DNA from 2 places in the Kineococcus deserti genome. Region 2 is predicted to be linked to the other one. Evidence: predicted binding sites of a transcription regulator. Region 2 holds the regulator's gene; the other holds the start of a gene.
What was found. Region 2 encodes HrcA, which represses chaperone genes, less so after heat shock. Its sites were predicted from a motif close to GNTNGCACTCGGNNNNNCCGAGTGCNANC; they were not measured.
Positions count from the first base shown of each region.

Region 1: the regulator HrcA is predicted to act here: its motif matches at 1,616-1,644, upstream of groES (co-chaperone GroES).

Region 1 covers NZ_JBJLSI010000028.1:7,094-10,496, reverse strand. The annotation lists gene rimI (ribosomal protein S18-alanine N-acetyltransferase) at 1-418, shown strand, start outside; gene ACRYR2_RS18610 (class I SAM-dependent methyltransferase) at 408-1,586, opposite strand; gene groES (co-chaperone GroES) at 1,785-2,081, shown strand; gene groL (chaperonin GroEL) at 2,173-3,403, shown strand, end outside.
Region 2 covers NZ_JBJLSI010000009.1:59,139-62,541, forward strand. The annotation lists gene dnaJ (molecular chaperone DnaJ) at 1-756, opposite strand, end outside; gene hrcA (heat-inducible transcriptional repressor HrcA) at 797-1,843, opposite strand; gene ACRYR2_RS09635 (DUF3097 domain-containing protein) at 1,953-2,819, shown strand; gene ACRYR2_RS09640 (DUF4870 domain-containing protein) at 2,911-3,333, shown strand; gene ACRYR2_RS09645 (LLM class F420-dependent oxidoreductase) at 3,297-3,403, opposite strand, start outside.

The DNA.
Region 1 (3,403 bases), on a different contig from region 2:
GCACGTGGCCGACGTGCACGCCCTCGAGGCCGACCTGTTCGGCCGGACGGCCTGGTCGGTCGAGGCCTTCTGGGGTGAACTGGCCCAGCCCAACCGCAGGTTCCTCGTCGCCCTCGAGGGCGGGCGCGTCGTGGGCTACGGCGGGATCGTGGTCACCGGGGCCGACGCCGACGTGCAGACCATCGGCGTGGCCCGCGAGCAGCAGGGCCGCGGGACGGGGCGGACCCTGCTGCGGGCGTTGCGCGCGCAGGCCCACGGGGCCGGTGCCACCCACCTGCTGCTGGAGGTCCGCGCCGACAACCTGCCCGCGCAGAACCTCTACCGCAGCGAGGGTTTCGAGCAGATCGCCCGCCGGGCCCGGTACTACCAGCCCGACGACGTCGACGCGCTGATCATGCGGGCCGGCCTCACGGCGTGAGGGGCTCGACGAACAGGACGCTCTGCCGGCCCCGCACCCGGGTCAGCACGATCGTCGCCGGCCGGGAACCCTTGAGCGCCAGCTGCCGGCGCAACTGGTCCGGGTCCACGGCCGTGCCCCGTTTCTTGACCGTCAGCGGTCCCACGTCCATCGCCCGCAACCGCGCCTTGAGGGTCTTCAACCCGAAGGGCGCGACGTCCAGCACCCGGAACGGGCGCGCGAACGGCGAACGCGCGGGGGAGTCCGTCGTCACGTAGGCGATCGTCTCGTCGACCAGCCGGCCGTCCAGGTCCGCCGCGACGCGCCCCACGAGCCCGGCGCGGATGACCGCGCCGTCGGGTTCGTGCAGGAAACCACCGACCTCGCCGACGGCGGCCCCGGGCAGGTCCACCGAGTCCAGGTCGAAGACCTCCGCGCCCCGCACCACCCGCGCGCTGCGCGACACCCCCCGCCGGGCCAGCGGTCCGCACCACAGCGCGCACTCGACGACCTCGCCGTCGACCGAGGTCCACTGCGCCTCCGCGGCGGCGGGGACCAGGTCGTGCGGCAGGCCGGGGGCGAGCTTGGCGCCCGTCGCCGGGACACGCGCGGCCGTGGCCAGCACGAAGGACAGCGGGGGAGAGGTGGCCTCGGGGTCGAACACGCGCCGTCCGCCGCTGGTGCGGCGCGCGGGGTCGAACCACGCCCCGTCCGCGGTCGACAGCTCCTCGACGATCCCCGCCGTCACGTCCTCGCAGCGCACGGGGACGCCCAGGTTGTGGGAGGCGACCGCGGCGGTGACGGGGTCGGCGTCGACGGGCAGGACGTCCAGGCCCGCGTCGAGGAAGGCCAGGGAGTCCGCGCCCACCCCGCAGCCCAGGTCGGCCACCCGGCGCACGCCGGCGGCGCTGAACCGCCGCGCGTGCTCGGCGGCCACCACCGCGCGCGTCGCCTGCTCGGCGCCGGCCGCGGTGAACAGCAGGTCGTGGGCCCGCGGCCCGAACTTGGCCGCCGCCCTGGCCCGCAACCGCGACTGGGTCGTGGCCAGCGCGGCCAGGGCCGGGTCGTGCCCGGCACGGCGCAACCGGGTGGCCAGCGCCACGGGGTCCTCGGCGGCCGTGCCGGTGAGCTCGGCCAGCAGGGCGCGGCCCGCCGGCGACGTCAGCGCCTCGACGTCGGTGGTGTTCACCCGGACGATGCTGCCAGGAGGTGTGGATCTCTGGCACTCGGCATCCGTGAGTGCTAACGTCTCGCGCAGCGTCGGTGGCACTCCTCACGGGGGAGTGCCAACCGGGCAGCGGCCGCCGGCACCCGCGACGACGGACGTCCGCTCCCACCGACCGTCCCGTACGCCAGTTCGCTGAAGCAGAAGGGGAGGGCCGCACCAGTGTCGGTCTCCATCACTCCGCTCGAGGACCGCATCGTCGTCAAGCCGCTCGACGCGGAGCAGACGACCGCTTCCGGTCTCGTCATCCCGGACACCGCCAAGGAGAAGCCCCAGGAGGGCGAGGTCCTGGCCGTCGGCCCCGGCCGCGTGGACGACAACGGCAACCGCGTCCCGGTCGACGTCGCCGTGGGCGACAAGGTCATCTACTCCAAGTACGGCGGCACCGAGGTCAAGTACGGCGGCGACGAGCTGCTGATCCTCTCGGCGCGCGACGTGCTCGCCAAGGTCGCCAAGTAAGCGGCACGAGGTTCTGACGCCCCGGGGGCGCCCGGTCACCGGGCCCCCGGGGCGTTCCTCGTTGTGCTGAACACGAAGGGAAGAAGTACTCATGGCCAAGCAGCTGTCGTTCGACGACACCGCCCGCAAGTCGCTGGAGCGTGGCGTCGACGCCCTCGCCAACGCCGTCAAGGTCACCCTCGGCCCCAAGGGCCGCAACGTCGTGATCGACAAGAAGTGGGGTGCGCCGACGATCACGAACGACGGCGTCACGATCGCCCGCGAGGTCGAGCTCGAGGACCCGTACGAGAACCTCGGCGCCCAGCTCGCCAAGGAGGTCGCCACCAAGACCAACGACGTCGCCGGTGACGGCACCACCACCGCGACCGTCCTGGCCCAGGCCCTGGTCAAGGAAGGCCTGCGCAACGTCGCGGCCGGCGCGGCCCCCTCGGGTCTGAAGCGCGGCATCGACGCGGCCGTCGAGGCCGTCAACGACCAGCTGCTGAAGCTGGCCCGCGACGTCGACGGCAAGGGCGACATCGCGCACGTCGCGACGATCTCCGCCCAGGACCCGACCGTCGGCGAACTGCTCGCCGACGCGTTCGACAAGGTCGGCAAGGACGGTGTCATCACGGTCGAGGAGTCCTCCACGACCGCGCTGGAGCTGGACTTCACCGAGGGCATGCAGTTCGACAAGGGCTACATCTCGCCCTACTTCGTCACCGACGCCGAGCGTCAGGAAGCGGTTCTCGAGGACGCCTACGTGCTCGTGCACCAGGGCAAGATCTCGACGGTCCAGGACCTGCTGCCGCTGCTGGAGAAGGTCCTCAAGACCTCCAAGCCGCTGCTGATCATCGCCGAGGACGTCGACGGCGAGGCGCTGTCGACCCTGGTCGTCAACAAGATCCGCGGCACCTTCAACGCCGTCGCGGTGAAGGCCCCCGGCTTCGGCGACCGCCGCAAGGCGATCCTGCAGGACATCGCCACCCTCACCGGCGCGCAGGTCGTCGCCGAGGAGGTCGGCCTCAAGCTCGACCAGGTCGACCTCGACGCGCTGGGCACCGCCCGCCGCATCACGGTCACCAAGGACGACACCACGATCGTCGACGGCGCCGGCTCGGCCGACGACATCGCCGGCCGCGTCGCCCAGATCAAGGCCGAGGTCGAGCGCACCGACTCCGACTGGGACCGCGAGAAGCTCCAGGAGCGCCTCGCCAAGCTGTCCGGTGGCGTCGTCGTCATCAAGGTCGGCGCGCACACCGAGGTCGAGCTCAAGGAGAAGAAGCACCGCATCGAGGACGCCGTCTCCGCGACGCGCGCCGCGATCGAGGAGGGCATCGTCG
Region 2 (3,403 bases):
CGGGTGCGGACGTTCGTGGATCTCGACGTACAGGTCGCCGGGCGGGCCGCCGGCGGTGCCGACCTCGCCCTGGGAGGCGAGCTGGATGCGGGTGCCGGTGTCCACGCCCGCGGGGATGCGGATGGTCAGCGGCCGGCGCGCGCGGATGCGGCCCTCCCCCGAGCACTCCAGGCACGGCGAGGGCAGGACGGTGCCGAAGCCGCGGCAGGTCGGGCACGGCTGGGTCGTCATGACCTGGCCGAGCAGCGAGCGCACGACGCGCTGGACCGAGCCCTGGCCGTGGCAGATGTCGCAGGTGGCCGGGCTGGTGCCCGGCTGGCAGCACGACCCCTTGCAGGTGGGGCACAGGATCGCGGTGTCGACCTGGATGGAGCGCTCGCCGCCGAAGGCCGCCTCGGCCAGGTCGACGTCGACGCGGATGAGCGCGTCCTGGCCGCGCTGGGTGCGGCTGGCCGGCCCGCCGCCCCGGCCGCCGCCTCCGGCGCCCTGGCCGAAGAAGGCGTCCATGATGTCGGAGAAGCCGAACCCGGCCCCGAACCCGCTGCCGCCGCCGGGCATCGAGCCGCCGCGGTCGTAGGCGGCGCGCTTGTCGGCGTTGGACAGCGTCTCGTAGGCCTGGGAGACCTCCTTGAACTGCTCACCCGCGTCGGGGTTCACGTCGGGGTGCAGCTTGCGCGCGAGCTTGCGGTACGCGCGCTTGATGTCCTCCGCCGAGGCGTCCCGGGAGACGCCGAGGACGTCGTAGTAGTCGCTCACGAGGTCGGGGTTCTCCTGTCGGTTTCCATCACTGGGCCGTTCACTGGGCGAGGATGCGCGAGACGTAGCGTGACACCGCACGCACCGCGGCCATCGTGGTCGGGTAGTCCATCCGGGTCGGGCCGAGCACGCCGAGCCGGGCCAGGACCGTGTCGGAGCCGGTTCCGTAGCCGCTGGTGACCACGGAGGTGCCGTCCAGGCCCAGGTGCAGGTTCTCGGCGCCGATGCGGACGGTGAGGGCCCCCCGGTCGTGCTCGGGGTCCTCGGCCATCTCCTGGACCAGCCGCAGCAGCACGACGTGCTCCTCGAGCGCCTCCAGCACGCTGCCCAGGGACGTCGTCAGGTCGGAGGAGGACTTCACGAGGTTGGCGGTGCCGGCGATGACGACGCGCTCCTCCAGCGACGCGGTCAGGCAGTCCCCCAGCGCCGCGGCCACTTCCGCGGCGATCGCCATGTCGGCGGCCGGGGTGGCCTGGACGACGTCGGTCAGGGCGTCGCGGGCCTCGCGCAGCCGCTTGCCGGCGACGGAGGCGTTCAGCCGGGTGCGCAGCGCGGCCAGCGACACCCCCAGCGCCTCGACGTCGGTGGCCGAGCGGATGTCCAGCACCCGCTGCTCGACGCGGCCGGAGTCGGTGATGAGGACCAGCAGGGCGCTGCGGCCGCCGACGCTGACGAGCTCGACGTGCCGCACCGCCGCGCGCGAGAGCGAGGGGTACTGCACGACGGCGGCCTGCCGGGTGATCTGGGCCAGCAGCCGCACCGTGCGGTCGACGATGTCGTCGAGGTCGTCGGCGCCGTCCAGGAAGGTCTGGATGGCGCGCTTCTCGGCGGCCGACATGGGTTTGACGCCCGCGAGGCGGTCGACGAACAGCCGGTAGCCCTTGTCGGTGGGGATGCGCCCGGCGCTGGTGTGCGGCTGGGTGATGTACCCCTCCTCCTCCAGCACCGCCATGTCGTTGCGGATGGTGGCCGGCGAGACGCCGAGCTGGTGGCGCTCGACGAGCACCTTGGAGCCGACGGGCTCGTGGCTGGAGACGTAGTCCTGGACGATGGCCCGCAGCACCGCGAGCCTGCGGTCGTCGCTCATCCGTCCCTCCCTGCGGTCTGGCACTCCTCGCACGTGAGTGCCAAGTCTAGGCCGTCGGCCTCCGCCGCGCCTCCACCCTCAACCCCGCGCGCCTGGCTAGCGTTCCGGCGTGGCCACCTACGAAGACCGGTACGGCAGCGACGTGCTGTCCAGCGACCCGCACGCCCGCACCCGTCCCAAGCCGGTGCACCGCGACGAACCGGCCGTGACGGGGCTGGTCGTGGAGGACGTCGAGACCGGCTGGGTGGGCGCGGTCGTGCGCGTGGAGAAGAGCGGCGGGGTGCACGTCGTCGTGCTCGAGGACGCGAGGGGCCGCACCCGCACCTTCCCGCTGGGCCCCGGCTTCTGGGTCGAGGGCCAGCCGGTGCGGCTGGTGGCCCCGAAGGCGGCGGGGCCGGCGCGAGCGACCCGCACGGCCAGCGGCTCGGTCGCCGTCGCGGGCGCGAGCGCGCGCACGGCCCGCGCCTCGCGGATCCTCGTCGAGGGCCGGCACGACGCCGAGCTCGTCGAGAAGGTCTGGGGCGACGACCTGCGCATCGAGGGCGTCGTCGTGGAGATGCTCGACGGCGTCGACGACCTCGACGCGGCCATCCGCTCCTTCGGCCCCCGCCCCGGCCGGCGGATCGGGGTGCTCGTCGACCACCTGGTGCCGGGCTCGAAGGAGTCGCGGATCGTGGCGCAGGTCGGCGCGAGCCCGCACGTGCTGGTGCTGGGACACCCCTTCGTCGACGTGTGGCAGTCGGTGCGGCCGCAGCGGCTGGGCTGGACCCGGTGGCCGACGATCCCGCGCGGGCAGTCCTGGAAGCACGGGATCCTGGCCGAGCTGGGCTGGCCGCACGCCACCCAGGCCGACGTCGCGCACGGCTGGAAGCGGATCCTGGGCACCGTGCGCACCTACGCCGACCTCGAGCCGGCGCTGCTGGGCCGGGTGGAGGAACTGGTGGACTTCGTCACCGCGGACTCGGCGGACCGGTGACCCCGGCCCCGACCTGGGGAGGAGACGGCGGGGCGGCAGAACCCGACTCCGGGCGGACGACAACGGCGGGGGAATGCGCCAGCATCGAGGGGTGAGCGAACACCAGTACCCGCCGCCGCAACACCACCAGCAGTACGCTCCCGCCCCGCTGTCGCCGTCCGACGAACGCATGTGGGGCATGTTCGGGCACCTGTCGGCCATCGCCGCCGGTTTCCTCACGTTGCCCTTCCTGGGCCCGCTGATCGTCTTCCTGGTCTTCAAGGACCGCAGCGGGTTCGTCCGCGGGCACAGTGCCGAGGCGCTGAACATGACGATCTCGCTGGTCGTCTACGAGATCGTGCTGACCGTCGTCTTCTCGATCCTGACCGTCGTCACGCTCGGGATCGGGTCGGTCCTGTTCGCCCTCCTGGCCGTCCCCGCCATCGCAGCGCTGGTCTGCGCGGTCCTGGCCGCGGTCGCCGCCAACCAGGGCCGCGTCTACCGGTACCCGTTGATCATCAGGATGGTCCGCTGAGCCGCACGTGCTCCCCCAGCGCCCGGCGCAACGCGCAGGTCGGCGTGCGCCGGGCGTCCGGCACCGGCCG